4 regions of the Pseudomonas sp. GW821-FHT07B01 genome follow, and region 4 is predicted to be linked to each of the others. Evidence: predicted binding sites of a transcription regulator. Region 4 holds the regulator's gene; each other region holds the start of a gene.

Region 1 (7,485 bases), on a different contig from region 4:
ATCATCTGTTGCAGCATCAGACGCTCAGGGCTCCACCAGTAACCGGTGTAGATCAGGCTGGCGTACTTGGGCATCAGCTCGTCTTTGAGGTGCGCGACTTCGCGGTCCAGGGTGATGGATTCGATGGCGCGGTGGGCGCGCAGCATGATGGTGCCGCCCGGGGTTTCATAGCAGCCACGGGACTTCATGCCAACGTAACGGTTCTCGACGATGTCGAGACGGCCGATACCATGCTGACCGCCGATACGGTTCAGGGTCGCCAGTACGGTGGCCGGGGTCATTTCAACGCCGTCCAGCGCAACGATGTCGCCGTTGCGGTAAGTCAGTTCCAGGTACTGCGCCTTGTCTGGAGCGTTCTCCGGGGAGACCGTCCATTTCCACATATCTTCTTCGTGCTCGGTCCAGGTGTCTTCCAGCACGCCGCCTTCATAGGAGATGTGCAACAGGTTGGCGTCCATTGAGTACGGCGACTTCTTCTTGCCGTGGCGCTCGATCGGGATGGCGTGCTTTTCAGCGTAATCCATCAGCTTTTCACGGGACAGCAGATCCCATTCACGCCACGGCGCAATGACTTTAACGCCTGGCTTGAGTGCGTAGGCACCCAGTTCGAAACGGACCTGGTCGTTGCCCTTGCCGGTGGCGCCGTGAGAAATGGCGTCGGCGCCCGTTTCGTTGGCGATCTCGATCAGGCGCTTGGCGATCAGCGGACGTGCGATGGAGGTACCCAGCAGGTACTCACCTTCGTAGACAGTGTTGGCGCGAAACATCGGGAAAACGAAATCGCGGACGAATTCTTCGCGCAGGTCGTCAATGTAGATCTCTCTCACGCCCATGGCTTGCGCCTTGGCACGTGCAGGCTCGACCTCTTCACCCTGACCCAGGTCAGCGGTGAAGGTCACCACTTCACAGTTATAAGTATCCTGCAGCCACTTGAGGATCACCGAAGTGTCCAGGCCGCCGGAATACGCGAGAACGACCTTGTTTACGTCGGCCATGCCATCACTCCACGGGGTTGTACGGAAAGGCGACGATTCTACCGATCAAAACCGTGAAATTACAGGGGCGCGACAGCAAATGAAGATAAAGCGACAGATTATGTCGAGTGGGCGACCGATGGTCGCCCTTAGGAGGTAGCCGCCGGGTTGCTTGGCGCAATGGTCTGGGGCGCCGGTTTCTCGGGGGCAGCCACGCGCTCCAACTGAATATTCACACGGCGGTTACGCGCACGGTTGGTGGCATTGGTGTTAGGCGCCAAGGGGTAGCTTTCGCCATGGAAGCGCATCGTGATTTGCGATTCCTGAATGCCGTTGGCCTTGAAGTAGTCCATCACCGCCAGGGCGCGGCGCCGTGAGACGTCACGGTTGGTCAGGCGATTGCCACTGTTATCGGAATGACCGTTCAACTCGACATGATTGACCGTGGGATCGGCTTTCATGAATGCCAGGATCACCGACAACTTCTTCTTGGCCGCCGCGTCCAGCTCAATACCACCACCGGGGAAGCCCACTTCAGTCTGTTTGACCTGGTCGTAATTCATGGGCAGCAGCTTGGTGGTGCACACCTGATAATCGTTGTACGCCTTGTTGAACTTCACAGGCAGCAGGCGAATTTCCGAGTAGCCGCCTTGACGCCCGTAATGCCGCACGGTCGGGCTGCGCCCTTCAAGCAAACCCGTGAACAGGCGGCCGGCCTGGGCCTGGGAGCTATTGAACAGGACGTCGCCGCTGCCGACACGCACGGCCCCAAGGTTGATATCACCTCGGCCCGGCTGCCACGGCGCGGCCGCGGCCAATAAGGTTGCCGAGCCGGCGCCAAGGGTGCCGCCATAGGTTTTCAGACGAAACGTCGCCTGTTCGCCGGCCCGGCGTACGAATTCACCGGAACCGAAATCGCTGATCGGCTGGGTCAGGCGGCACTCGAACTGATCGCCCTCTACCTTCCACTCAATATTCTCCAGACGTGTCTGGAACGTGAGGGCAGCCGCAGGCAGGCTGGCGAACACACTGAGCAGGGCTAGATAATACTGGCGCACGGGAGGCTCCACTGGTTTCTACAACACTTCAAAGCGTCATACATCGTTAAGGCATACCCGGAGATATCGGTAGCATCCGGCAAAACTTGATAGCGAGTGCCTGCAAGAGTCTTTTCCGGTAGCATTCCCACCAGATTGACCCGCCTGGAATCCCCAATGTCCGACCGCCTGACCCTGCTGCGTCCCGACGACTGGCATATTCATCTTCGCGATGGTGCTGCGTTACCTCAAACCGTGGCCGATGTCGCGCGCACGTTTGGCCGCGCCATCATCATGCCTAACCTCGTACCTCCGGTGCGCAATGCCGCAGAAGCCGACGCCTATCGCCAGCGCATCCTCGCTGCGCGACCGGCCGGCAGCCGCTTCGAACCGTTGATGGTGCTCTACCTCACCGACCGCACCCAGCCTGAAGAAATCCGAGAAGCCAAGGCCAGCGGTTACGTGCACGCCGCCAAGCTGTACCCGGCAGGCGCGACCACCAACTCCGATTCCGGCGTGACCAGTATCGATAAGATCCTGCCGGCGATCGAAGCCATGGCGGAGGTCGGCATGCCATTGCTGATCCACGGGGAAGTCACCCGTGGCGATGTGGACGTGTTCGATCGCGAAAAAATCTTCATCGATGAACACATGCGTCGTGTGGTCGAGTTGTTCCCTACGCTCAAAGTGGTGTTTGAACACATCACCACCGCCGATGCGGTGCAGTTCGTCAGCGAAGCGTCGGCCAACGTTGGCGCGACCATCACCGCTCATCACCTGCTCTACAACCGCAACCACATGCTGGTGGGCGGGATTCGGCCGCATTTCTACTGCCTGCCGATCCTCAAACGCAACACCCATCAGGTAGCCCTGCTGGATGCCGCCACCAGCGGCAACCCGAAGTTCTTCCTCGGCACCGACTCGGCGCCCCACGCCCAGCACGCCAAGGAAGCCGCATGCGGCTGCGCCGGCTGCTACACCGCGTTTGCCGCCATCGAGTTGTACGCCGAAGCGTTCGAACAGCGTAACGCGCTGGACAAACTCGAAGGTTTCGCCAGCCTCAACGGCCCGCGTTTCTACGGCCTGCCGGCGAATACCGACCGCATTACCCTGGTCCGTGAAGACTGGACCGCCCCTGCCAGCCTGCCGTTTGGCGAGCTGACCGTTATCCCGCTGCGCGCCGGTGAGAAACTGCGCTGGCGCCTGCTGGAGGAAAGCAAGTGAGTGAAGACCATTACGACGACGAACAAGAGCACGGCGGTGGCGGCTCGCGCCATCCGATGGCCGAGCGTTTTCGCGGTTATCTGCCGGTTGTCATCGACGTAGAAACCGGTGGTTTCAACTGCGCCACCGACGCCTTGCTGGAAATCGCCGCAACCACCATCGGCATGGACGAACAGGGCTTTGTGTACCCGGAACACACCCATTTCTTCCGCGTCGAGCCGTTTGAAGGCGCCAATATCGAAGCCGCTGCCCTGGAATTCACCGGGATCAAGCTCGACCACCCACTGCGCATGGCGGTAAGTGAAGAAGCGGCGCTGACCGACATCTTCCGTGGCGTGCGCAAGGCATTGAAGGCCAATGGCTGCAAACGTGCGATCCTGGTCGGCCACAACAGCAGTTTCGACCTGGGCTTCCTGAACGCCGCCGTGGCGCGGTTGGACATGAAGCGCAACCCGTTTCATCCGTTCTCCAGTTTCGACACCGCAACGCTTGCCGGCCTGGCCTACGGTCAGACCGTTCTGGCCAAAGCCTGCCAGGCGGCCGGTATCGACTTTGACGGGCGTGAAGCCCACTCGGCCCGCTACGACACCGAGAAGACCGCCGAGCTGTTCTGCGGCATCGTCAATCGGTGGAAACAGATGGGCGGCTGGGAAGACTTCAACGACTGAAGGCAAATCCCACGCATAAAAAAACCGGCCTTTTCAGGCCGGTTTTTTTGTACCGTGACGTTGGCTTACAGCTTGCCAGCGTTCTCGGTCAGGTAAGCCGCAACGCCTTCTGGCGAAGCGTTCATGCCTTTGTCGCCTTTTTTCCAGTTGGCAGGGCAGACTTCGCCGTGCTCTTCGTGGAATTGCAGCGCGTCGACCAGGCGGATCAGCTCTTCCATGTTACGGCCCAGCGGCAGGTCGTTGATGATCTGCGAGCGCACAACGCCCTTGTCGTCGATCAGGAACGCGCCACGGAAAGCCACGCCGCCTTCGGACTCAACGTCGTAGGCCTTGGCGATGTCGTGCTTCATGTCGGCAGCCATGGTGTATTTGACTTTGCCAATGCCGCCGTCGTTGATGGCGGTGTTGCGCCAGGCGTTGTGGGTGAAATGGGAGTCGATGGAAACCGCGACCACTTCAACATTGCGCGCTTTGAAATCGTCCATGCGGTGGTCCAGGGCGATCAGCTCTGAAGGGCAGACGAAGGTGAAGTCCAGCGGGTAGAAGAACACCAGGCCGTATTTGCCTTTGATGGCTTCAGACAGCTTGAAGCTGTCTACGATTTCGCCATTGCCGAGGACGGCTGGTACGTCGAAATCCGGGGCTTGTTTACCGACGAGTACGCTCATTGGATATCTCCTGATATAGGGGTGACGATTGAAGTAAAAGGACCGGTCGAGTCTGCCTGTGGAAACAGACAGAAATATGACGCAATCACGCTTCGTGAAGACCGACCATCATACACCGAAAAAACCGTTCGTCAGCGCACGGGCAATTCCCCCCGGATTGCTGCTGAAACTATTTTGACAATCATTCTCGTTAACATTAAGATCCATCGCACTTAAGCCATAAACCCGCGACGGTTCTCACTTATGTATGTCTGCCTCTGCACTGGCGTCACCGACGGACAAATCCGCGAAGCAATCTATGAAGGTTGCTGCAGCTACAAAGAAGTGCGTGAAACCACCGGCGTTGCCAGCCAGTGCGGCAAATGTGCTTGCCTGGCCAAGCAAGTGGTACGGGAAACCCTGACGCAGCTGCAAACAGCCCAGGCCGCACTCCCCTACTCGACAGAATTTACACACGCCTGATAGGCATGTTTTAAAGAACCGGACCTTGTGTCCGGTTTTTTTATGCCTGTAATTCAATTAGTTAGCGCCAAGACGCGGAACACAAACATTCTTATTCCGATTAATTTTCATTTATTATTCAATAACTTAGGTTTGACACTAGGATTTTCACCGCTCAGACTCCGCCCTATACACAGCTATTACAGGGCAGGACCCCAGTCATGAAAGGCGACATCTCAGTCATCCAGCAACTCAACAAAATCCTTGCCAATGAACTGGTCGCGATCAATCAGTACTTCCTGCATGCGCGCATGTACGACGACTGGGGCCTGGAAAAGCTCGGCAAGCGTGAATACAAAGAATCGATCAAGGCCATGAAGGACGCCGACGCGCTGATCAAGCGCATCCTGTTCCTGGAAGGCCTGCCGAACGTGCAGGACCTGGGCAAGCTGAACATCGGCGAGCACACCCAGGAAATGATCAGCAGCGACCTGGGCTTTGAGCGCAAGAGCCACAGCGACCTGAAGGCTGGTATCGCTCACTGCGAAACCAAGGGCGATTTCGGCAGCCGTGAACTGTTGGAAGATATCCTGGAAGATCAGGAAGAGCATATCGACTGGCTTGAAACCCAGTTGGGCCTGATCGACAAGGTCAGCCTGGAGAATTACCTGCAATCGCAGATGGGTGAATAACCCGTAGCGTTCAGGCATAAAAAAGCCCCGCTCTCTCCAGAGAAGCGGGGCTTTTTATTGCTCGCCAATTAGGCGTCAGTCTTGACTGCTGCTTTTTGCGCTGCGTCTTTGATCAGCGCTTGCAGCGAACCATCAGCTGCCATTTCAGTGATGATGTCGCTACCACCAACCAGCTCACCGGCTACCCACAACTGCGGGAAAGTCGGCCAGTTGGCGTACTTTGGCAGGTTGGCACGGATTTCAGGGTTTTGCAGGATATCCACGTAAGCGAACTTCTCGCCGCATTGCATGACGGCCTGGGACGCTTTTGCGGAGAAACCGCACTGAGGCGCGTTAGGTGCGCCCTTCATGTAAAGCAGAATGGTGTTGTTGGCAATCTGCTCTTTGATCGTTTCGATGATATCCATGGAACACCTCTGCAGGAACTTTGCGACTCACGGGTCGGCACGGTGGCGCATTGTAACGCAAAAATCCAGCAGGATGCTCAGGCCGCCGCCACCTTCACCGGTACGCCGTTGAGCGCCGCATTACCCGACAACTCGTCCAATTGCCGCTCGTCGGTCAAGTCATTGGCACTCGCCCCCGGCTGGCCGCTCGCGATGCTCATCTGCACGCCCGGACGACCGTGGCCCCAGCCGTGAGGCAGGCTGACCACACCCGGCATCATGTCCGTGCTGGCCGCTACTTCCACTTCGACCATACCGATACGCGAACTCACCCGCACCCGCTGGCCATCGCTCAACTGACGGCTAGCCAGATCATCGGGGTGCATCAGCAGTTGATGGCGTGGCTTACCCTTCACCAGCCGGTGATAGTTATGCATCCAGGAATTATTGCTGCGCACATGCCGCCTGCCAATCAATAGCAGTTCGTCGGCCACCGGCACCGGCTGCGCGGCGAAACGCGCCAGGTCTGCCAGGATCACGGCCGGTGCCGCTTGCACCTTGCCATCCGCGGTTTTCAAACGTGCCCCGAGGTTGGGCTTGAGCGGCCCCAGGTCGACGCCATGGGGATGATCCGCCAGCATGGCCACCGACAGTTTATGACTGGATGCGTCACCATAGGCACCCGCACGCAGGCCAAAGTCGATCATCTGTGCCGGTGGCAGGGTGGGCTTGAGCACCGCGCCAGTGTGCGCCGCAAACGCCTTGGCCAAGCCGACAAAAATCTCCCAGTCATGCAATGCACCCTCAGGCTTGGGCAGAATGGCGCGATTGAAGCGTGTGACATTGCGTACCGCGAACAAATTGAAGGTAGTGTCGTAGTGATCGTTTTCCAGCGCCGAGGTGGAGGGCAAGATCAGGTCGGCATAACGCGTGGTCTCGTTGATATACAGGTCGATGCTGACCATGAACTCCAACCCGTCCAGGGCTTGTTCCAATTGGCGGCCGTTAGGCGTGGACAGTACCGGGTTGCCGGCCACCGTCACCAGGGCGCGGATCTGCCCATCACCCTCGGTCAGCATTTCTTCGGCCAGCGCCGACACCGGCAGTTCTCCGCCGTACTCCGGCCGCCCGGACACGCGGCTCTGCCAGCGGTTGAAATGGCCGCCGCTGGTGGAGGCCACCAGGTCCACCGCGGGGCTGGTGCAGAGCGCGCCGCCGACACGGTCCAGGTTGCCGGTCACCAGGTTGATCAGTTGCACCAGCCAATGGCACAGCGTGCCAAACGCTTGGGTCGAGACCCCCATGCGGCCATAACAAACGGCCTTGTCAGCGCCGGCGAAGTCCCTGGCCAACTGGCGAATCTGCTCGGCAGGCACCGCACACTGGCGGCTCATG
Region 2 (7,485 bases), on a different contig from region 4:
GAACACCAATGGCCAAACGCCAGCTCAACCGTCGCCAAAACTGGCGCATCGAAAAGATTCAAGGTGAACGCGCCGCCCGCGCCGCCAAACGTGAATCCTCCGCCGTGGAAGCGCTCGAGGGCGGCGACCTGGGGCCCGAACAAACCGGCTTGGTGATCGCGCACTTTGGTGTGCAGGTCGAAGTCGAGGCGCTCGAAGGCGAACTCGCGGGCCAGGTGTTCCGTTGCCACTTGCGCGCCAACCTGCCCGCGCTGGTCACCGGCGACAAGGTGGTGTGGCGTGCCGGCAACCAGGGCATCGGCGTCATCGTCGCCCAGTTGCCGCGCAGTACCGAGCTGCGCCGCCCCGACAGCCGTGGGCAGCTCAAGCCGGTGGCGGCCAACGTCGACATGATCGTGATCGTGTTCGCGCCGCTGCCCGAGCCCCATGCCAACCTGATCGACCGTTACCTGGTCGCGGCCGAGCATGCTGGCATCCGCCCGTTGCTGCTGCTGAACAAATTCGACCTGATCGACGAGCAGAACGCCCCGGCGCTCAATGCGCTGCTGGCGGTCTATCGCACCCTGGGCTACCCGGTGCTGGAAGTGTCGGCTCACCACGGCAACGGCATGGAACAGCTGCAACAGCAGTTGGACGGGCGGATCAGCGTGTTCGTCGGCCAGTCAGGCGTGGGCAAGTCGTCGCTGGTCAACAGCCTGTTGCCGGAAGTCGAAACCCGCGTGGGCCCGCTGTCGGAACTGTCCGGCCAGGGCACCCACACCACCACCACCGCGCGGTTGTTCCACTTCCCGGGCGGCGGCGAGTTGATCGACTCACCGGGTATCCGTGAATTCGGCTTGGGCCACGTCAGCCGCAGCGATGTGGAAGCGGGCTTCATCGAGTTCAACGACCTGATCGGCACCTGCCGCTTCCGCGACTGCAAACACGACCGCGAGCCGGGTTGTGCGTTGCTCAAGGCACTGGAAGATGGGCGCGTGCAGCAGCAGCGGATGAACAGCTATCGGTCGATTATTGCGAGCTTGCCTGAGAGCAGTTATTGAGCCACTCAGCGAGATACAACAAGGCCGCGATCATCGCGGCCTTGTTGTATCTGGAGCTTACGACCCCGGTGCAGGCGCCGTAGGATCCTTGACGCCCCCGTCATCAAACAGGTTCAGCTTCTGGCGCAGCTCATGGGCTGGCAGCGGTTCCTGCTCCGGAGGCAGCGCGTTCGGGTCGGCCGGCACTTCGCCTGGCGCACCGTCGCCCTGGGTCGGTGCCGGTAGCGGTGGTTGATCGCCCTCAATCGCACGCTGGGCTTTTTTGGTCAGCACCACGATGTCGATACGGCGGTTGACTGGGTTGTACGGGTCTTTGGGATCAAACAGCTGCGAGGAGGCAAAGCCCACCACCCGCGCCACTTGCGGGTCCGGGTAGCTGCCGGCCACTAGCGCACGCCGGGCAGCATTGGCGCGGTTGGCCGAGAGTTCCCAGTTGCCGAAATCACCCTGGCCCGCGTAGGGCTTGGCGTCGGTGTGCCCGCTGATGCTGATCTTGTTGGGCACCGCCTTGATGGTGTCAGCCATGGCCAGCAGGATGTCTTCAAAGTACGGCTTCAAGCGCGCACTGCCCGAGTCGAACATCGGCCGGTTGGCGGCATCGGTAATCTGGATGCGCAGCCCCTCGGGGGTGATCTCGAAGGAAATCTGGTCCTTGAACTTCAGCAACTGTGGGTTTTCTTCAACCTTGTTCTGCAATTCCTGCAGCAACAGTTCCAGTCGCTCCTGTTCGACCTGCTCGGCCATGGATTCGACAGTGTCGCGCTCGATCGGGATTTTTTCCTGAGGCGATTCAGTTTGCACTTCCGGGTTGATGGTGCGCTCGGGCGCCAGTTCCGGCGAGCCGCCCAGGTCAATGACAAACGGCGTACCGCTTTCCGAAAAGCCAATCGGGTCTTTGAAGTAGCCGGCGATGGCGATTTTCTGTTCTGGCGTAGCGGTGGACATCAGCCACAACACCAGGAAGAACGCCATCATCGCCGTGGCAAAGTCGGCGAAGGCAATTTTCCAGGCGCCGCCATGGTGCCCCGCAGCGAAGCGCTTGACGCGCTTGATGATGATCGGCTGGTTGTTTTCCATGGCTTAGCGACCGCGAACCGCTTGTTCCAGCTCGGAGAAGCTTGGGCGATGTTTCGGGTACAGCACCTTGCGCCCGAACTCCACAGCCAGCGACGGCGGCATGCCCGAGGCCGATGCCACCAGGCACGCCTTGATCGCTTCGTAGAGGTTGATTTCTTCCTTGGCATCGTGGGCCAGGGAGGTGGCGAGCGGCCCGAAGAAACCATAGGCGGCGAGAATACCGAAGAAGGTCCCCACCAGCGCCGCACCTACGTGCATGCCGATGGCCGCCTGATCGCCTTCGCCCAGGGACGCCATGGTCACCACGATACCCAGTACCGCCGCGACAATACCGAAACCGGGCATGCCGTCGGCGATGCCGGTCACGGCGTGGGAAGGATGCTCCAGCTCTTCCTTGAGGCTGAACAACTCCATGTCGAACAGGCCTTCCAGCTCGTGGGGCGCCATGTTGCCGGAGGACATGATGCGCAGGTAATCACAGATATACGCGGTCATGCGCTCGTCTTTGAGCACGGCCGGGTACTTGGCAAAAATCGGGCTGGCCGCGGCGTCTTCGATATCGCCTTCGATCGCCATCATGCCTTCGCGGCGGCTTTTGTTGAGGATCTCGTAGATCAGCCCCAGCACTTCCAGATAAAACGTGTGGGAGAAGCGCGAGCTGAACATGCCCAGGGACTTCTTGACCACGTGCATGGTCATATAGCCTGGGTTGGCCTGCAAAAATGCGCCGAACGCGGCACCGCCGATAATCAGCACTTCGAAAGGCTGGATCAGTGCGGCGATTTTACCGTGGGAGAGGACGTACCCTCCGAGCACACTTGCGATGACGACAATGATGCCGATAATTTTAGCCATAGGAGAGGGGTACTTGCGCCGTCGGGTTCATGGACATATTGGGTGCAGCAGAAAACTCTTGTTCTACTTATCGGCAAAACTGCGCCAGACTATAGCCCGTTAAGGCGAAAAGCCAATTCGGCCCGTTCCGGGCGTGTTGAACGCAAGTGATGATCGCGCCCCAATCATGGCAATTGAAACGACAACCCCAACAAACCGCCCCACTACCCTCGCCGCTTGGATCAAGTGCCTGGACGACGTGCTGCTGCCCGTGCCCCAGGCCAGCCATGAACGCGTGTGCAAAGCTATTCGCGATAGCCGCAGTTCATTGCGAGATATTGCTGAGTTGATGCAAAACAGTCCGGCCCTGGTGCTGAGTGTGATGCGCGAAGCCAACAGCCAAGCCCACGGCAGCCTGGCCGAACCTGCGGAAAACCTTGAAGTCGCACTTAACCGTCTTGGCCTCAAACGTGCCGAAGAGCTGTTGGCGCGCCTGCCTTCGGTACCCGCCCAGGAAATCCCCGTAGCCTTGCGTCAGCTGTTGCTGATCAGCCAGCACGCATCCCAGCAAGCTAACGGTTTGTTCGGCAGTCGCCTGGCGCGGTTGTGGCAGGACATCCACTGGGGCAGCCTGCTGTTTTTGTCGCCACTGTGGCCGATGGCCGTCGCCTACCCCAAGCTTTTGGAAGAGTGGGAGTTGCGGGTGATCCATAAAGGCCAATCGGCACGCCAGGTCGAGCAACAGCTGTTCGGCGTGCGCTTGCTCGACCTGTGCCTGGGCCTGACCGAAGCCTGGCACCTGCCGATCTGGGTTTCACAGGGCTACAAGTTGCTGTTGGCCGAGCAACGCCTGCTGGTCAAGGCGCTGCACATTGCCCGTCAAGACGATGCCCTGCGTCACCAGCAATTGCTCGATGCCGAGCCCAACCTGCGACGCTGGCTGAACCAGCCGGCCAATACCGTGTTGCTGGCCAATGGCCTGGCGATGTCGGCCCAGGAATCCTGGACCTGCCCGCACACAGAGCGCTGGCAATACCTGACGGCGCTGTACCTGCAAACGCCATTGAGCGATGTGCAACAGCAAGCCCACCAGCAAGCGGTGACCAGCGCGCGTACCACCTTGATGCCCGACCTCTGGCACCCGGCGCTATCGCTGATATGGCCGTGGCATGTGCAGAAAGTCCATCGCGGCTTGCTGCCTGCACCACCGCCCACGGCCGAAGCCTTGGCCGTGTGGCGCACGCGCTGCACCGAGTTGCTGGTGGAGCCGAGCCGCTTTGCCAACGCCATGCACCTGACCACTTGCGCCAAGGAAGCCCTGGTCGCCAGTGGCATGCAGCGGGTACTGATATTCATGGCAGATCGCGCCTTGAGCACCTTGCGTGTACACCAGGCCGACGGCCTGCCCAAGGACGCGGCTCACCTAAGTCTGGATGTGGTGAACAGCACACTGCTGCAACGCCTGCTGGAAAAGTCCGCCCAGGTACGCCTGAACCCCGACAACCATGCGCAGTTTTCCGCATTGCTGCCACCGATCCTGCGTCGTCTGTTTATTGGCGAGCATCTGCTACTGCGCTCACTGAGCTGCAACGGCCGTGTGGTCATGCTGATCGTGGCGGACCAGGGCGGCGGGCCGTTCTCGGAAACCACCGTGCAAGCGTTCGGCAAAACCGCCCAATGCATCGAGAAAGCCCTGCACAGCTTTACCAACCGCAGCGCCTGATGCTTGCGCTACAATCACCGGCCTTTATCGCCAACATTTGTGCCCAGGAGACCTCACATGCCTGACTTCTCTGGCTTGCCGCTGGTGATCGAATCCGCCGACCTGTTGGGTCGCCTCGATTCCAAGCACTTGATACTGGTAGACCTCACCAGTGTCGCCCGCTACGCCGAAGGGCATATCCCCGGCGCGCATTTCGTTGACCCCAAGCGCACCCAACTGGGACAGCCACCGGCACCCGGCCTGCTACCAAGCAAGGCCGACCTGGAAAAACTGTTCGGCGAACTGGGCCACACCCCGGACGCCACCTATGTGGTCTACGACGACGAAGGCGGCGGTTGGGCCGGGCGTTTTATCTGGATGCTCGACGTGATCGGCCACCAGAAATATCACTACCTCGACGGCGGCCTGCTGGCTTGGCTGGAGGAAGGGCACCCGCTTTCCACCGATGTGCCCGCAGCAGCCGGCGGCCCGGTCAGCCTTACGCTGCACGACGGCCCTACCGCCACCCGTGAATACCTGCAAAGCCGTCTCGGCGCGGCCGACCTGGGGATCTGGGACGCTCGTGGCCCGCTGGAGTATTCCGGCGAGAAAGTGCTCGCAGCCAAGGGCGGCCACATTCCCGGCGCGGTGAACTTCGAATGGACTGCCGGCATGGACAAGGCGCGCAACCTGCGTATCCGCCGTGACATGCCGCAAATCCTCGAAGACCTCGGGCTGACCAAAGACAAAGAAATCATCACCCACTGCCAGACTCACCACCGCTCTGGCTTCACCTACCTGGTGGCCAAGGCGCTCGGTTATCCGCGAGTCAAAGGTTATGCCGGTTCCTGGGGCGAATGGGGCAATCACCCCGACACCCCCGTTGAGATTTAAGGTTTAAGGACAGTTATGAAAAAGCAGTTGTTTATCCTCAGCCAGTACTTGCTGCCGCACCACTTGCTGTCGCGCCTGGCCGGTTGTATCGCCGAGTGCCGCGTGCGCTGGTTCAAGAACGCCTTCACTGCCTGGTTCGCCAAGCGCTACCAGGTGGACATGTCCCAGGCCCTGGTGGAAGACCTGACCGCCTACGAGCACTTCAACGCCTTCTTCACCCGTGCGTTGAAAGACGGCGCCCGCCCGTTGGATCCAACCCCTGGCGCAGTCCTGAGCCCCGCCGATGGCGCGGTCAGCCAGCTAGGCCCGATCGAACATGGCCGTATCTTCCAGGCCAAGGGCCACAGCTTCAGCGTGCTGGAACTGCTCGGTGGCGATGCGGCAATGGCTGCGCCGTTCATGGGCGGCGAGTTCGCGACAATTTACCTGTCGCCCAAGGACTACCACCGGGTGCACATGCCACTGGCCGGTACCCTGCGCGAGATGGTGTATGTGCCAGGGCGGATTTTCTCGGTCAACCAGACCACCGCCGAAAACGTGCCGGAACTGTTCGCCCGTAACGAGCGCGTTGTCTGCTTGTTCGACACCGAACGCGGCCCGATGGCCGTGGTGTTGGTAGGTGCGATGATCGTTGCGTCGATTGAAACCGTGTGGGCCGGTTTGGTAACGCCGCCGAAACGCGAGCTGAAAACCTTCCGCTACGACGAAGCGGCCCGCGCGCCGATTCATCTGGAGAAGGGTGCGGAACTGGGTCGTTTCAAACTGGGCTCCACTGCCATCGTGCTGTTCGGGCCGGACCAGGTGAAGTGGGCTGAAGAACTGGCAGCGGGTACGCCGGTGCAGATGGGCCAGGGTATCGCCGCAGCTAAAGCCTGACATTGCTGGTGAGATTGATCGTTCCCACGCTCCGCGTGGGAATGCAGCCCGAGGCGCTCTGCGCCCAAAGCGTGACGCAGAGCGTCACTGGAGGCGTTCCCACGCGGAGCGTGGGAATGATCAGTGACAGTGAGATCGGCTTATAGCTGACCGTCGCGGTCACGCAAGCCCAGCAGATACAGCACGCCATCCAGCCCCAGTGTCGAAATCGCCTGCTTGGCCGACTGCTTGACCAACGGTTTGGCACGGAACGCCACGCCCAACCCGGCAATCGCCAGCATCGGCAAGTCATTGGCGCCGTCGCCGACCGCAATGGTCTGCTCCAGACGCAAGCCTTCCTTATGGGCCAATTCCTTGAGCAGGTCGGCCTTGCGCTGGGCGTCGACAATCGGCTCCACCGCGACGCCAGTCACTTTGCCATCCACCACTTCCAGCTCGTTGGCGAATACATAGTCAATGCCCAGCTTGGCCTGCAACTGCTTGGCGAAGTACGTGAAGCCGCCGGACAGGATGGCGGTCTTGTAGCCCAGTCGCTTGAGTTCGGCGAACAGGGTTTCGGCGCCTTCAGTCAGGCGCAGCGACGCGCCGATCGAGTCCAGCACGCCCACGTCCAAGCCTTTGAGCAGCGCCAGACGCTCCTTGAAGCTGGCACGAAAATCCAGCTCGCCGGCCATCGCGCGCTCAGTAATCTCAGAAACTTGCTCGCCCACACCGGCCGCCTTGGCCAGCTCGTCGATGACTTCGGCTTCGATCAAGGTGGAGTCCATGTCGAACACCGCCAAGCGGCGGTTGCGACGGAACAGGGAGTCTTCCTGGAAGGCGATATCGACATTCAGTTCCTGGGCCACGCTCAGGAAGTCGGCGCGCAGCGCTTGCGCGTCAGCCGGTTCACCGCGCACGGAGAACTCGATGCAGCCCTTGCCTTTGTCAGCCGGGGTGTCCAATGGCATGCGACCCGACAGACGGTCAATATGGTCGATATTCAATCCGTATTGCGCGGTGATCGAACTGACGCGCTGCAGCTGCTCAGCCGTTACCTTGCGGGTCAACAGGGTGACGATA
Region 3 (7,485 bases), on a different contig from region 4:
GCAGAAAGTCACGCTCACCGGCGCCGTCGGCAGCTGGGACGACTACCGTGGCGAGCTCGACGCCTCCAGCCCACTCAATGACAGTGGCACCTGGCGCGGCCGTGTCGTCACCTCTTACCGCGATGCCAACAGTTTTATCGACAAGGCCGAGCAGGATCATGGCCTTTTCTATGCCGTCACCGAAGCCGACCTGAGCGAAGACACCACCCTGACCCTCGGTTACTCGAACCAGAAGGACAAGACCAACTACTTCTGGGGCGCTTCGATGGTCGGCCTGGATGGACGCCACCTGGGCCTGTCGCGCTCTTACAACCCAGGCACCGACTGGGAAAACAAGGACCAGGAAATCAACACCGTTTTCGCCGAGCTGCGCCAGCGCCTGGCCAACGACTGGAGCCTGCAGGTCAACGCCAACTACGCCGAACAGAACGCCTTGTTCTCCGGCTCCTACCAATCGCGCTGGACCAACGACACCCTGGCCCGCACGGTGTACCAGGCCACCTACGATGAAAACCAGGCCGGGCTCGACGCCTTTGCCAGCGGCCCCTTCGAGGCGTTCGGCCGCACCCATGAACTGGTGGTGGGCGCCAGCAAGCGCATCTACGACATGACCACCCACAACTACAGCCCGTACGACCTCAACTGGCCGATCAATGCGGGCAAACCGAACTTCACCCGCACCAACAACGTTCGCGAAGTCACCACCCAGGACGGTTTCTACCTGACCAGCCGCCTGAGCCTGGCCGACCCGCTGAAGCTGATCCTCGGCGCTCGCCTGGACTGGTACGACTACGACAACCGTGATGCCGCTGGCGACTACAAGGTCACCCGCAACCTCACCCGCTACGCCGGCCTGATCTACGATCTGGACGACCAGCATTCGGTTTATGTGAGCTACAGCGACATCTTCACGCCGCAAAAAGACAAGAGCACAGCCGGCACTCCGCTCAAACCCATCGTCGGTAAAAATTATGAGGTGGGCGTCAAAGGCGAATACTTCGGTGGCACGTTGAATGCCAGCGTAGCGCTGTTCCGTGTCGACCAGGAAAACCGCGCCGTGGCCGTGGTGGTGCCCAACTGCCCGCAGGCGTCCTGTGCCGAGGCCTCGGGCGAAATCCGCAGCCAGGGTATCGACTTCGAACTGCAAGGCGCCTTGACCGAAAACTGGCAGGTCGGCGGCGGCTATACCTATGCGCGCACCCACACCATCAAGGACGACGCCAACCCGCAGAAGGTCAACAAGCAGTTCGATACCGACATCCCGGAACATCTGTTCAAAGTGACCACCCGCTATAACTTCCAGGGCCCGCTGGAAAAACTCCGCGTCGGCGGCAATATCTCCTGGCAGAGCCGCATGTACAACGACATCAAGCTAGCGGATGGCAGCAACTACCGGCTCCAGCAAGGCGGCTACGCCGTCACTGACTTGATGGCAGGCTACCGGGTCAATCAGCACCTGGATTTGCAACTCAACGCCAACAACATCTTCGATCGCCACTACTACCAGTCCATCTCCAACTCAGTGACTTATGGCGGCGACTCCTATGGCAGCCCCCGCAACATGATGTTGACTGCCAAGTACAGTTTCTGAGCCTCATGCCCACCTCGGCTGCCCGCTCGGGCAGCCGTTCTTAAAGTCCCGCGCCCGCGTGCCGATAACGCGTGGGTAACCGGCAACAATCCTGAACATCTGCTTCACTCCACAGCGGCGCGCCTGTATGGCACACCGCGTGCTTGCTTGACCTCGACGCCCCCCTCTCATGGAGTAAGAGTGAATGCCCGTCCGTTTTCTCGAGCACTATCGCAAGGCCGACCGCATCATGCTGGCATTGATCTGGCTGATGTGCCTGTTCTCCCTCGGCCTGGCGTTCTGGCACGACACCCTCATGCAGGCCGTGATCGTCGGTGGCGGCACCGGCGTGGTGCTCACGGCGCTGTATCGCGTCATTGGCGGCACCCGGCTGATGCGCTGTGCACTGGGCGCCGGCTTGATGGTGATGGCGGCGTTGCACATCAACCAGGCGCACGGGGTGATCGAATCCCACTTCGGTATTTTCGCGCTGTTGGCGGTGCTGACCTTCTACCGTGACTGGCTGCCGATTTTGGTGGCGGCACTGACCATCGCGGTGCATCACGTGGTGTTCCATGCCTTACAGCACCAGGGTTTTCCTGTATTTGTGATGGAGCATCACGGCGGCTGGACCATGGTGTTCGTTCACGCCTTCTATGTGGTGATGGAGACCGTTGCCCTGCTCTACCTGGCCGTCCATAGCCAGGCCGAAGCGGTGGAGAGCCAGGAAATGCTTGAGAAGATGCTCGCCGTCACCTCGCAGTTCACCGTGGAAACCGCCCAAGGTGAAGGCAAGGCCCACGTATCCCTCGCCAAGCGTTTCGACCACTTCCTGCAGCAACTCACCCACCTGATCGACGGCGTCGCCCGCGACTCCCATGGCCTGGGCCAGCTCGGCCAGGAACTGGCCAGCGCGAGCGGCACCCTGGAAAAAGGCGCACGGCATCAACTGGCGCAGATCGGCGAAATGACCGATTCGATGCAGCGCATGGAAGACGCCATGGGCCACATTACGGTGCAGGTCGAACAGGCAGTGGAACATGCAGGCCAGGCCAGCCAGCAGATTGTGCGCGGCCAGGAAAGCGTCGGCCGCGCCCAGCATGAAATCAGCCAACTGGCTTCGCGTATCAACGGCACGGAGTCGACCGTGGAATCCCTGGCGGTGCAGGCAGAGCAAATCGGCTCGGTGCTGGAAGTGATCAGCAGCATCGCCAACCAGACCAACCTGCTGGCCCTCAACGCCGCCATCGAGGCCGCCCGCGCCGGCGAGCAAGGCCGTGGCTTTGCCGTGGTTGCCGATGAAGTGCGCAGCCTGGCCCAGCGCACCGCCCTCTCCACCCAAGAAATCAAGAGCATCATCGAGGGCCTGCAACACGGCAGCCGCCAAGCCGTCGAAGCCATGCACGCCAGCCGCGAAGGCGTAGAGCGCTGCGTGGCAGACAGCCAAGTGGCCGTGGACATGCTATGGGCTGTGGGCGAGGACATCGCGCACATCGACCAACTCAACGGCCACATCGTCACCACCACCCGCGAGCAGACCTCGGCAAACCTGGAGATCGTCGAGCGCTTGCAGTCGGTACAAAGCATCGCCCAGAACACCGCCGACGACGTCGAGACACTCGCCCGCAGCAGCGAACGCCTGCCACCGATCGCGGTGCGGCTGGATGCGTTGGGGCGCAGGTTTCATCCTTGAGCGCGAGGGAAATGTGCAGGCCCGGTACGTTACACTCGCCGCTGAGACCACGAGCCACGGAGGCAACCATGAGCACATCCGGTAAAGACCGACAGATCGACAATATCGAATTCAACGTAAGCGACATTGCCCGCAGCAAAGCGTTCTACGGCGCCGCATTCGGCTGGACGTTCGTCGACTACGGCCCCACCTACAGCGAGTTCAGCGATGGCCGGCTCACGGGTGGTTTCACCACCGGCGAGCCTGTGCGACCGGGCGGCCCGTTGGTTATCGTGTACGCAGACGACTTGGACAGTGTGCAGCAGCGGCTTCAACAGCTGGGTGCGGTGATAACCCGCCAGACATTTTCGTTTCCCGGTGGCAGCCGGTTCCACTTCACCGATCCGGATGGGTATGAGTTAGCGGTGTGGAGTGCTACCTCGCTGACTTGAGCGTTCAGGCACCAAAATTGAAGGCTATGGAGATTCGCGGTCGCGTGCCTTCAAAGCGGCGTACCGAATGCATCAACCACGACGGAAACATCACGAATGTGCCCGTGGCGGCGGCGCAGGTGCTGCTGAACCCAGCAGTCAGGCAGTCTTCTACTCGCATGCGCAGGGCCGGGTTGTAGGTCGAAGCCACCATGCCGCGCGGGTCCAGGAACTCCAGGTCGCCGCCCACCGCCGGGTCATCCTCACGGCCACCGGCATCGACCCAATAAACACCGGACCAAAACGCCCCAGGGTGGCCGTGAAGCGCATTGCTGTGGCCCGCCTCATTCACGTTGACCCAGGCGTTGACCTTCCACTGGAAGCCGGGCTCGATGAACCCATACTGCTCGCTGTGCACGGCGGTCATTTGGGTGGCGAGCTGCGTGGCAAACCTTACCAAGGCTTCACAGGCCTCCCCGCCCCACTGCGCAAAGTCATCGGCCGACTGCCAACCCCCGGCATTGCTGCGACGCGTGCCGTGAACGTCGGCAGCCATGCGCTGGGCAATCTGGGCCTTGAGCTCAGCATTCAGCCTTTTCGCGTCGGGAAACTGAATGCTGGCCAATGGGCTTGGAAACAGCCGCCGGATGTTGATGAGCTGCGGGTCCAGTGGGTGTTCAAGGAACTGCATCGACGTTCTACCAAGCTGTGTAAGTCACTGAAAAACATACCGAATAGACGCAGTGACCGGTGTAAACCTTTGTTAAAAACTTGAGGGTTATTGATAGGTGTCGGCAAGTCGGCTAAAAAAGCTTTTGCAATCGCTCAAGCACGTGACTGCATGCATTCTTGAACCGCAAGGCCCCGAGGCTCGACAGGGTCTGTGTAATCCAAGCGGAGTACCCATTATGGAATACGACGAAAAACTGATTGAGGAAGCCGTACTTGCCCTGCTGACCACCTTCAGCTTTGATAACGGCAACTCATGGAAAGGCCACGACTTTCAAATAATGAACCGGCTTCACGAGCAAGGTTTTATCAGTAATCCGGTGAACAAAAACAAATCCATTTGGTTGACGCAGGAAGGCTTGGAACGGGGCAGGCAAATTGCCGATCGGTTGTTTGGCGCGGCACCTGAAGCGCTCGCGGGACCGTAAGTCCAGCCACGGAGTGTTAAACCGCGCTTCATGCTTTTATCCTCAAGACTCCCCGACCTGCCAACCCGGAGCCGCCATGGACCTCGCCACCCTAGCCCTCTTCCTCCCCGCCTGCTTCGCCCTGAACATGGCCCCCGGCCCCAATAACCTGTTATCCGTGAGCAACGCTACCCGCTATGGCTACCGCACCTCCTGCCTCGCCGGTCTCGGCCGCCTGCTGGCCTTCGCCGGCATGATCGCCCTCGCGTCCGCTGGCTTGGCGGTGGTACTGCAAACCTCGGAATTGTTGTTCTACGGGATCAAGATTCTCGGCGCAGCGTACCTGTTTTACCTGGCATATCAGCTATGGCGCGCAGACCCGCAGCAGCAGGTGGACACCGTAACGGGGAAGGTGGGCCTGTGGGCCTTGGCACGGCAGGAGTTTCTGGTGGCGGCGGGCAACCCCAAAGCGATCCTGATCTTCACCGCCTTCCTCCCGCAATTCGTGGTGCCCGGCCAACCCATCACCGCGCAATTTGCCCTGCTGGGTGTGATGTTCCTGGCCTTGGAATGGGTGGCTATCAGCGCCTACGCCTATATGGGCCTGCATATGCGCCGCTGGTTTGCCGAGCCGAAGGGCAAGCGCCTGTTCAATCGCTGCTGCGCGGGTTTGTTGTCAGCGGCCGCGGCGGTGTTGTTGACTGCGCGTAAGGCATGAGTGAGGTGTGAATGCCCCTGTGAAGTTGACCGTCATCGACATCCACCTACCTTCAGTAAGACGCTGCACCTGTGGCGAGGGAGCTTGCTCCCGTGACGACCTGGCAGCCGACGCTGACATAACTGATGCCCCGCGATCCAAATGTGGGAGCTGGCTTGCCTGCGATGACGGCCTGGCAGCCGACAAAGATCCCACTGATGCCCAAGTTGCGTAAATACCTAGGCTATCTCAACGGCAAACCATACCTCACCTCCACCAGCGCCACACCGCCCCTCTCCAGATGGCGCTCAGTCCCGGCCTCCTCGACACACCCCGCCCGGCGATAAAATCGAATAGCCCGTTCATTACCGGCCAAGACCCACAGCGTTAAACGCTCATAGCCTTGCGCCAACAGGTCCTGCAAGCCGGCATTCCACAAGCCCCGCCCGACGCCGGTGTGCCAATACTCGGCGAGTACGTAGATGGCCATGACCTCACCTGCATTGGCCTGCACGGCGTCTTCGTCACGGCTGGCGCCAACGGATATCCAGCCGACAATCTGCTGGCCCACCTCGGCAACCCATACCGTCGACTCACCCGAGGCAAGCGAGCGAGCCCAATGGGCTTCGCGCCGAGCAAGCGTTACTTGCAATCCGCTCAAGAACTGGGCGGGCATCAGGTCACGGTAGGCGTCTTGCCAACTGCGGATATGCACCTGGGCAATGGCCTTTGCGTCGGTGGGTAATGCTCTGCGAATCACGGATAGGCTCCTGAAATACGGTTATTTCAGTATGCATGCCCATCGATGACAGTTGGAGGGCGCGGGTTCCGGCGTCGATGAAGAGCGCCGGGGCCCGCGTGAAGGCTTCAGCCAATGTCACCCCTTGGTCAGATCCACCAAAGGCGTCTGCCGCACCTCAGTCTCACGCCCACCCTGAATCTCGCTGACCTGCTTCAAGGCCTTTTCAACAGCCGCCTTATCCGCCAACAAGCTGTAGCTGATACGGAACTGCTTGTGTTCCTTCGCCCCGATCGTAGGCACCAGGTTCAGTGGCCGCTGATAACGACGGTTATAGGAAAAACTCGTCCCCGGCTCCAGCCCCGTGACATAGCCCTGCCCTTGGGTATCAGTGTTCTTCCACAGGGAAAACACCGGCAGTGTCTGCGTATTGAAACCCACCGAAACCCCCAGGCTGCCGGCCTTGTTATGCAACACCGTCAAGGTATCACCCTTGGCATCGGCATACGGCACCACGTTGTAAACCGTTTCGTCATAGTCCTTCGTCGGTGCGCGATAGGTTTGCCAATCGGCCAGTTCGCCCTTGGCCTTGTCGTTGAACGGCGACACCTGCTTCACCGGCGCAACGAACCGCGCGCCTTGCTCCAGGAACGGGGTGCTGAAGTTACTGTGATACAGCGCCTGGTATTCCTTCGGATAATCGCCATTGTTGGTCAGCGTGTCGTTGAGGGCGAACACCACACTGCCAGGCTCGGTGACCAGTTCGGTCGCAACAGAGAAATCGACCTTCTTGAACGCCTGCTCTTTCAACTCGCCACGCAGGGTGATCTCGTACGGCGGTTTTTCGTCGATATGCAGGGTGACTTTGTTCGCAGGGATATTGGCCGCCCGCCCGTGCAGGGTCAACAGCTCGCCGTTGTCGATACCAGGGTGCCCGACCCATTCGTAGCCGCAGCGGGTGACCAGCTCATTGAAACCTTCCAACCAGCCCAGACCACCGCGGCCATTGAGCTCGATGAAGGAAGGATTAACCACTTCCTTGACCGGCGAATCCCAGCCCATCCGCACATCGCCAACCGACGCCTGCAACACGTTCATGCCACGGGTCGGCACTACCGAGAGCTTCATCGTGCCGTTGTCGATATCCACGATGCTCACACCCTCCTGCCGACCACCGTGCAGGGTGCGCAGGGTAACGCTGAAGGGCTTGTCGGTTTGGATGCCGAGCTGCTGGCTGGTG
Region 4 (7,485 bases):
AAGCGGTGTGGATCGAAGTCAGCCAGCGTAGCCAGGCGCAGTCCCTCGGTTACACCGTAGTGGATGCCAGCACCGTGGTCGCCACGCACCTTAACCAGATTCTCTACAAGCACTCCCACGAGTTGATCGGCCACGAGGAAGTCCAGCAATTGATGGGCTTGCTGGCCAAATCGTCGCCAAAACTGGCCGAAGAACTGGTGCCGGGCGTGCTGTCACTGTCGCAGTTGCTCAAGGTGTTGCAAGCGCTGTTGGCCGAACAGGTGCCCGTGCGCGACATTCGCAGCATTGCCGAGGCCATCGCCAACAATGCCGCCAAGAGTCAAGATACTGCCGCTCTGGTGGCGGCGGTGCGTGTCGGCGTGTCCCGCGCAATCGTGCAAAGCATTGTAGGGACTGAGTCCGAGCTGCCTGTGATCACCCTGGAGCCCAGGTTGGAACAAATATTGCTCAATAGTATTCAGAAGGCAGGGCAAGGCCAGGAAGAGGGCGTTTTACTGGAGCCAAGCATGGCTGAAAAGCTGCAGCGTTCGTTGATCGACGCCGCACAGCGCCAGGAAATGCAGGGCAACCCGGTGATCCTGCTGGTGGCCGGCCCGGTTCGCGCGATGTTGTCGCGGTTCGGACGCCTGGCCGTACCGAATTTGCACGTGTTGGCTTACCAGGAAATTCCTGACAATAAGCAAGTGACTATTGTCGCGACAGTTGGGCCCAATGGCTGAGGTAGTGGGTTATGCAAGTTAAGCGTTTTTTCGCCGCCGATATGCGTCAGGCCATGAAACTGGTCCGTGATGAGCTGGGCGCCGATGCCGCGATTATCGGTAACCGTCGGATTGCCGGCGGTGTCGAGCTGACGGCTGCCCTGGATTACACGCCCCAGGCGCTGGCCCCGCGCGTGCCGAACATGGAGCTCGAAGACGAGCTGCGCAAGACCGCCTCGCGCATTGTGTCGGCCCAGGCTGAACTGAGCATGCGTGGCGACAGCGATGCCAGCACCAATCGCCAGCTGTTTGCCGGCCTGCCGCTGACCGCCGCCGAGCCGCTGGTTGAACCCACCTTTGTCGAACCGCCGCGTCCTGCAGCGCCTGCCCCGGCTGCCGCAGTTGACCAGCGCGTGATTGACTCGATGCGTTTTGAACTCAACGGCCTGCGTGAATTGCTCGAAGTGCAGCTCGGCTCGCTGGCCTGGACCCAACTGCAAGGCAGCAAGCCGCAGCAAGCCAACCTCTGGCGTCGCCTGCAACGCATCGGCCTGTCCGGCCCGTTGTCCCGCGACCTGCTGGCCTTGACCGCTGAAGTCGAAGAGCCGCGCCAGGCCTGGCGCATGCTGCTGGCGCACTTGGCGCGCATGATTGCCACGCCGGAAATCGAACCCCTGGAAGAGGGCGGTGTAATCGCCATGGTCGGCCCCGCCGGCATGGGCAAGACCACCACCCTGGCAAAGCTTGCGGCCCGTTACGTGCTTAAATACGGCGCGCAGAATATCGCCCTGGTGAGCATGGACAGTTACCGTATCGGCGCTCAGGAGCAGCTCAAGACCCTGGGCCGCATCCTCAACGTGCCGGTAACCCATGTCGACCCGGGCCAGTCCCTGGCCAATGCCCTCGACCCGTTGCTGCGCAAGCGCGTGGTGCTGATCGATACCGCCGGCCTGCAAGCCAGTGATCCGGCGCTGCGTATGCAGCTCGAAAGCCTGGCCGGGCGAGGCATCAAGTCAAAAAATTACCTGGTGCTTGCAACCACCAGCCAGAAACAGGTTCTTACCGCTGCTTATCACAGTTACAAGCGTTGCGGCCTGGCCGGTTGCATCCTCACCAAGCTCGATGAAACCGCGAGCCTGGGCGAGGTGTTGAGCCTGGCCATCAGCCATGAATTACCGGTTGCCTACCTCACCGACGGGCCGCGGATCCCGGATGATCTGCATCTGCCGCGCCGTCATCAGTTGGTCAGCCGTGCCGTGAGTGTGCAAATGCAAGACGAGCCTAGCGAGGAAGCGATGGCCGATATGTTCGCCGACCTTTACCACCACCCGGCTAAACGGGTGGGTTGAGGCAGGATGAACACCGTGAAATGTACCTACATCGATGGTCTGCAAGCGATTCACGCGGCCAAGCCATGTAGCCTGCGTCTAAGCAAGACAAGGTAAAGAAATAAAATGGGCAGCATGCATCCCGTACAGGTGATCGCGGTGACCGGCGGCAAAGGTGGCGTCGGGAAAACTAACGTGTCAGTGAATTTGTCCCTGGCCCTGGCAGAGCTTGGCCGTCGCGTCATGCTGCTGGATGCTGACCTGGGCTTGGCGAACGTGGACGTTCTGCTGGGGCTGACACCCAAACATACCCTGGCCGATGTGATCGAAGGCCGTTGTGAGCTGCGCGACGTGCTGCTCCAGGGCCCCGGAGGCATTCGCATCGTGCCGGCGGCCTCGGGCACCCAGAGCATGGTGCACCTGAGCCCCGCGCAGCATGCCGGGCTGATCCAGGCGTTCAGCGACATCGGCGACAACCTCGACGTGCTGGTGATCGACACCGCCGCCGGGATCGGCGAGTCGGTGGTCAGCTTTGTGCGCGCAGCGCAGGAAGTGCTGTTGGTGGTGTGCGACGAACCCACCTCCATCACCGACGCCTATGCGCTGATCAAGCTGCTTAACCGTGACTACGGCATGAACCGCTTTCGCGTGTTGGCCAACATGGCCCAGAGCCCGCAGGAAGGGCGCAACCTGTTCGCCAAGTTGACCAAGGTCACGGATCGCTTCCTCGATGTGGCCTTACAATACGTCGGCGCAGTTCCCTATGACGAGTGTGTGCGCAAGGCCGTGCAAAAGCAGCGTGCGGTCTACGAAGCGTTCCCTCGTTCGAAATGCGCACTGGCGTTCAAGGCCATTGCCCAGAAGGTCGATACCTGGCCGTTGCCCGCCAACCCGCGGGGGCATCTGGAGTTTTTCGTCGAGCGTTTGGTGCATCAGACGAGCGCAGGACCGGTGCTATGACATCCAGCGGCTACAACCTTTACAAAAAGTCGGCACGTGACAGCCAGGGCGAATTGATCGAGCGCTATGCGCCGTTGGTCAAGCGCATTGCCTATCACCTGTTGGCGCGCCTGCCTGCGAGTGTGCAGGTCGAAGACTTGATCCAGGCCGGCATGATCGGCCTGCTTGAAGTCTCGACCAAATACGACGCCAGCAAGGGTGCCAGTTTCGAAACGTATGCGGGTATCCGTATCCGTGGCGCGATGCTCGATGAAGTGCGTAAAGGCGATTGGGCGCCGCGTTCGGTACACCGCAATACGCGCATGGTCAGCGATGCAATTCGTGCAATTGAAGCAAAAACCGGCCGTGACGCTAAAGATCATGAAGTTGCGGCCGAACTCCAATTGAGTCTCGACGATTACTACGGGATTTTGAACGATACCTTGGGCAGCCGCCTGTTCAGTTTCGACGACCTTTTACAGGACGGCGAACACGAAGGGCTGCACGAGGACGGCGCGAGCGCGCATACGGAGCCGTCGCGCGACCTGGAAGATGAACGTTTCCAGGGCGCGTTGGCCGATGCAATCGCCAATTTGCCAGAGCGTGAGCGGCTGGTGCTGGCGCTGTACTACGACGAAGAGCTGAACCTCAAGGAAATCGGTGAGGTCCTGGGGGTCAGCGAATCGCGTGTCAGCCAGTTGCATAGCCAGTGCGCAGCCCGCTTGCGGGGCCGATTGGCCGAGTGGCGCGCGCGCTGACAGGCAGTGTGGGGGCACTGCAGACGCTGCCGTGAGATCGCAAGGTTTCGCGGCTATGTGCCGTGGTGCCCTGGGCAGTCCTTTTTGTGTAACGCCTGTTGATTGAAATGGCGCGTCCAGGTGCTGGGCGCGTTTAAGACTGCTTGGAGGTCGAATTGGACAAGAACATGAAAATCCTCATCGTTGATGACTTCTCAACGATGCGGCGGATCATTAAAAACCTGTTGCGTGACCTTGGGTTCACCAACACGGTCGAGGCGGATGACGGCCTGACGGCCATTCCGATTCTCAACAGCGGGAGCATCGACTTTCTGGTGACCGACTGGAACATGCCGGGCATGACCGGTATCGACCTGCTGCGCCATGTGCGCGCCGATGAAAAACTGCGCAGCCTGCCTGTGCTGATGGTGACCGCCGAAGCCAAGCGCGAACAGATCATCGAAGCCGCCCAGGCCGGGGTCAACGGTTACGTGGTCAAGCCATTCACGGCACTGGCCTTGAAAGAGAAGATCGAGAAAATCTTCGAACGCATCCACGGCTAATGCCATCGCGGGGGAGCTATGGAGCATAACGAAACGTCACAGGGCGACTTTGAGTCGACCCTGAAAAAACATGCTCACCAGTTGGTCGACAGCCTGGAAAAAGGCCAGTTCGCCGATGCGGTGCAGTTGATCCATGAGCTTAACCAGACCCGTGACCGCGGCCTGTACCAGGAAGTGGGCAAGCTCACACGCGAGCTGCACAGTGCGATCGTCAATTTCCAGATTGACCCGCGCATGCCCCAGGCCGAAGAAATTTCCCAGATCACTGATGCCACTGAGCGCCTGTCCTATGTGGTCAGGCTGACCGAGGCAGCGGCCAACCGCACCATGGACCTGGTGGAAAACGCCACGCCCCTGGTCAACGGCATGGCCACCGAAGCCCAGGCCTTGAGCCAGGACTGGGGCCGCTTCATGCGCCGCGAAGTCGGCGCTGAAGAGTTTCGTGAATTGGCGCGTCGCGTCGACGGGTTCTTGTCGCGCAGCGAACAGGAAAACCGCACGGTGGCCAGCAACCTCAACGACATCCTGCTGGCCCAGGATTACCAGGACCTCACCGGCCAGGTGATCAAGCGCGTGACTCAGTTGGTCACCGAAGTGGAAAGCAACTTGCTCAAATTGGTGCTGATGGCCGGCCAGGTCGATCGTTTTGCCGGCATCGAACATGACCGCGAAGCGATCCTCTCGGAAAAAGATCCACAAAAACATCTCGCCAAGGGTGAAGGTCCGCAGATTCATGCCGATAAACGTGAAGACGTTGTGTCAGGTCAGGATGACGTAGATGACCTGTTATCCAGTTTAGGCTTCTAAGGAGCACCCACATGAGCTTCGGCGCCGATGAAGAAATCCTTCAGGATTTCCTTGTAGAGGCCGGCGAAATTCTAGAGCAACTGTCCGAACAACTGGTCGAGCTGGAAAGCCGACCGGATGATGCGAACCTGCTCAATGCAATTTTTCGCGGTTTTCACACTGTAAAAGGGGGCGCCGGCTTCCTCCAGCTCCATGAGCTGGTGGAGTGCTGCCACATCGCCGAGAACGTCTTCGACATCCTGCGCAAGGGTGAGCGTCACGTCGACTCGGAATTGATGGACGTGATTCTCGAAGCACTGGATGCGGTCAACGGCATGTTCAGCCAGGTGCGTGAACGTGCACCGATCACCGCTGCCACCCCGGAACTGCTGGCCGCCCTGGCGCGCCTGGCCGAACCTGCCGACACCGCGGCTGCGCCGGTGGTCGAGGCCGCACCGGAACCGGTGGCGCAAGCCGAGCCGGACGTGACCGACAGCGAGTTCGAACAACTGCTCAACTCCCTCAGCGCGGTCAAGGCCGAGGCTGAAGCGCCGGTGCAGCCTGCCGCGACGCCGAGCAGTGAAGACATTACCGACGCCGAATTCGAGTCGTTGCTCGACCAGTTGCACGGCAAAGGCCAGTTCGCAGCAGATGCCGTGGCCCCGCCTGCCGCTGCGCCAGAAGCACCCGCTGCCAACGCCAGCACCGACATCACCGACGACGAGTTCGAGGCACTGCTCGACCAACTGCATGGCAAAGGCACTTTTGTGGCCGAAGCCCTGCCCGAGGTGGCGGCGACTGCCGCCGCCGCTGCGCCAGCGGCCAGTACCGCACCGGCCGGTGACGGGTTGATCTCCGATCACGAATTCGAAGCCCTGCTCGACGAGTTGCACGGCAAAGGCAAGTTCAGCGAAGTGGCCCCGGCCGCTGCCGCCCAGGTTACAGCGCCAGCCGCTGCCACTGCGGCACCGGTTGCTGCCAAACCTGCGCCGGCTGCCAAGCCAGCACCTGCTGCCGCCCCGGCCCCTGCGCGTGCAGCCGCGCCGGCTGCTGCGGAAAAACCCGCCAGCGAAGCCGAAACCACCGTGCGCGTGGATACCGCGCGCCTGGACGACATCATGAACATGGTGGGCGAACTGGTGCTGGTGCGTAACCGCCTGGTGCGCCTGGGCCTGAACAGTGGCGACGAAGCCATGCAGAAGGCCGTGTCGAACCTCGACGTGGTCACCGCCGACCTGCAAACCGCGGTGATGAAAACGCGGATGCAGCCGATCAAGAAAGTCTTCGGCCGTTTCCCGCGCCTGGTTCGCGACCTGGCGCGCCAGCTCAAGAAAGAAATCAACCTGGAGCTGGTGGGCGAAGAAACCGACCTCGACAAAAACCTCGTCGAGGCCCTGGCCGACCCGCTGGTCCACTTGGTGCGCAACGCGGTCGACCATGGTGTAGAAACCCCGGAAGAACGCGAAGCCGCCGGCAAGTCCCGCAACGGCAAAGTGATTTTGGCGGCGGAGCAAGAGGGCGACCACATCCTGCTGTCGATCACCGATGACGGCAAAGGCATGGACCCGACCATCTTGCGCAATATCGCGGTCAAGCGCGGCGTGATGGACAAGGACGCCGCCGACCGCCTCACCGATACCGAGTGCTACAACCTGATCTTTGCCCCGGGGTTTTCGACCAAGACCGAGATCTCCGACGTGTCCGGGCGTGGCGTGGGCATGGACGTGGTGAAGACCAAGATCAGCCAGCTCAACGGCTCGATCAATATCTACTCGACCAAGGGCCAGGGCTCCAAGATCGTCATCAAGGTGCCGTTGACCCTGGCGATCATGCCGACCCTGATGGTGATGCTGGGCAACCAGGCGTTCGCCTTCCCGCTGGTCAACGTCAACGAGATCTTCCACCTCGACCTGTCGCGCACCAACGTGGTGGACGGCCAGGAAGTGGTGATCGTGCGTGACAAGGCGTTGCCGCTGTTCTACCTCAAGCGTTGGCTGGTGGCCTCGGCCGCCCATGAAGAACAGCGCGAAGGCCATGTGGTGATTCTGTCCGTGGGCACCCAGCGCATCGGCTTTGTGGTCGACCAACTGGTGGGCCAGGAAGAAGTGGTGATCAAGCCTTTGGGCAAGATGCTGCAGGGAACCCCAGGCATGTCGGGCGCAACCATTACCGGTGACGGTCGCATCGCACTGATTCTCGATGTTCCGAGCATGCTCAAGCGTTACGCCGCACGGCGTATTTGATTTTGGTGGGGCAGGGCGGTCATGCCCGCCCCGCCTAACGGAGTGTTTATGGCAGTCAAGGTCCTGGTGGTGGACGATTCGGGTTTCTTCCGCCGCCGCGTCTCGGAAATTCTTTCCGCTGATCCAACGATCCAGGTGGTCGGCACGGCCACCAACGGCAAAGAGGCGATCGATCAAGCCATTGCCTTGAA

Evidence for each region. Region 4 encodes FliA, which starts transcription of late flagellar genes. Its sites were predicted from a motif close to CTAAAGTTTNNNNNNNNNNNGCCGNTAA; they were not measured.
Region 1: the regulator FliA is predicted to act here: its motif matches at 2,096-2,123, upstream of AC07S6_RS17285 (flagellar protein MotY).
Region 2: the regulator FliA is predicted to act here: its motif matches at 3,040-3,067, upstream of motA (flagellar motor stator protein MotA).
Region 3: the regulator FliA is predicted to act here: its motif matches at 1,632-1,659, upstream of AC07S6_RS02610 (methyl-accepting chemotaxis protein).

Annotation. Positions count from the first base shown of each region.
Region 1 covers NZ_JBWKRA010000014.1:150,071-157,555, forward strand. The annotation lists gene AC07S6_RS17280 (argininosuccinate synthase) at 1-995, opposite strand, end outside; gene AC07S6_RS17285 (flagellar protein MotY) at 1,124-2,032, opposite strand; gene pyrC (dihydroorotase) at 2,189-3,235, shown strand; gene rnt (ribonuclease T) at 3,232-3,903, shown strand; gene AC07S6_RS17300 (peroxiredoxin) at 3,969-4,571, opposite strand; gene AC07S6_RS17305 (bacterioferritin-associated ferredoxin) at 4,815-5,033, shown strand; gene bfr (bacterioferritin) at 5,234-5,704, shown strand; gene grxD (Grx4 family monothiol glutaredoxin) at 5,773-6,111, opposite strand; gene AC07S6_RS17320 (molybdopterin oxidoreductase family protein) at 6,189-7,485, opposite strand, start outside.
Region 2 covers NZ_JBWKRA010000011.1:16,068-23,552, reverse strand. The annotation lists gene rsgA (small ribosomal subunit biogenesis GTPase RsgA) at 9-1,040, shown strand; gene motB (flagellar motor protein MotB) at 1,098-2,117, opposite strand; gene motA (flagellar motor stator protein MotA) at 2,121-2,972, opposite strand; gene AC07S6_RS14035 (HDOD domain-containing protein) at 3,139-4,674, shown strand; gene AC07S6_RS14030 (rhodanese-like domain-containing protein) at 4,732-5,547, shown strand; gene asd (archaetidylserine decarboxylase) at 5,563-6,423, shown strand; gene serB (phosphoserine phosphatase SerB) at 6,564-7,485, opposite strand, start outside.
Region 3 covers NZ_JBWKRA010000002.1:15,343-22,827, reverse strand. The annotation lists gene AC07S6_RS02615 (TonB-dependent siderophore receptor) at 1-1,591, shown strand, start outside; gene AC07S6_RS02610 (methyl-accepting chemotaxis protein) at 1,776-3,263, shown strand; gene AC07S6_RS02605 (VOC family protein) at 3,332-3,694, shown strand; gene AC07S6_RS02600 (TIGR02466 family protein) at 3,699-4,364, opposite strand; gene AC07S6_RS02595 (DUF6429 family protein) at 4,582-4,830, shown strand; gene AC07S6_RS02590 (LysE family translocator) at 4,907-5,527, shown strand; gene AC07S6_RS02585 (GNAT family N-acetyltransferase) at 5,751-6,266, opposite strand; gene AC07S6_RS02580 (aldose 1-epimerase family protein) at 6,384-7,485, opposite strand, start outside.
Region 4 covers NZ_JBWKRA010000001.1:198,405-205,889, reverse strand. The annotation lists gene flhA (flagellar biosynthesis protein FlhA) at 1-719, shown strand, start outside; gene flhF (flagellar biosynthesis GTPase FlhF) at 731-2,047, shown strand; gene fleN (flagellar synthesis regulator FleN) at 2,153-2,986, shown strand; gene fliA (RNA polymerase sigma factor FliA) at 2,983-3,723, shown strand; gene AC07S6_RS00940 (chemotaxis response regulator CheY) at 3,891-4,265, shown strand; gene AC07S6_RS00935 (protein phosphatase CheZ) at 4,284-5,072, shown strand; gene AC07S6_RS00930 (chemotaxis protein CheA) at 5,084-7,294, shown strand; gene AC07S6_RS00925 (protein-glutamate methylesterase/protein-glutamine glutaminase) at 7,343-7,485, shown strand, end outside.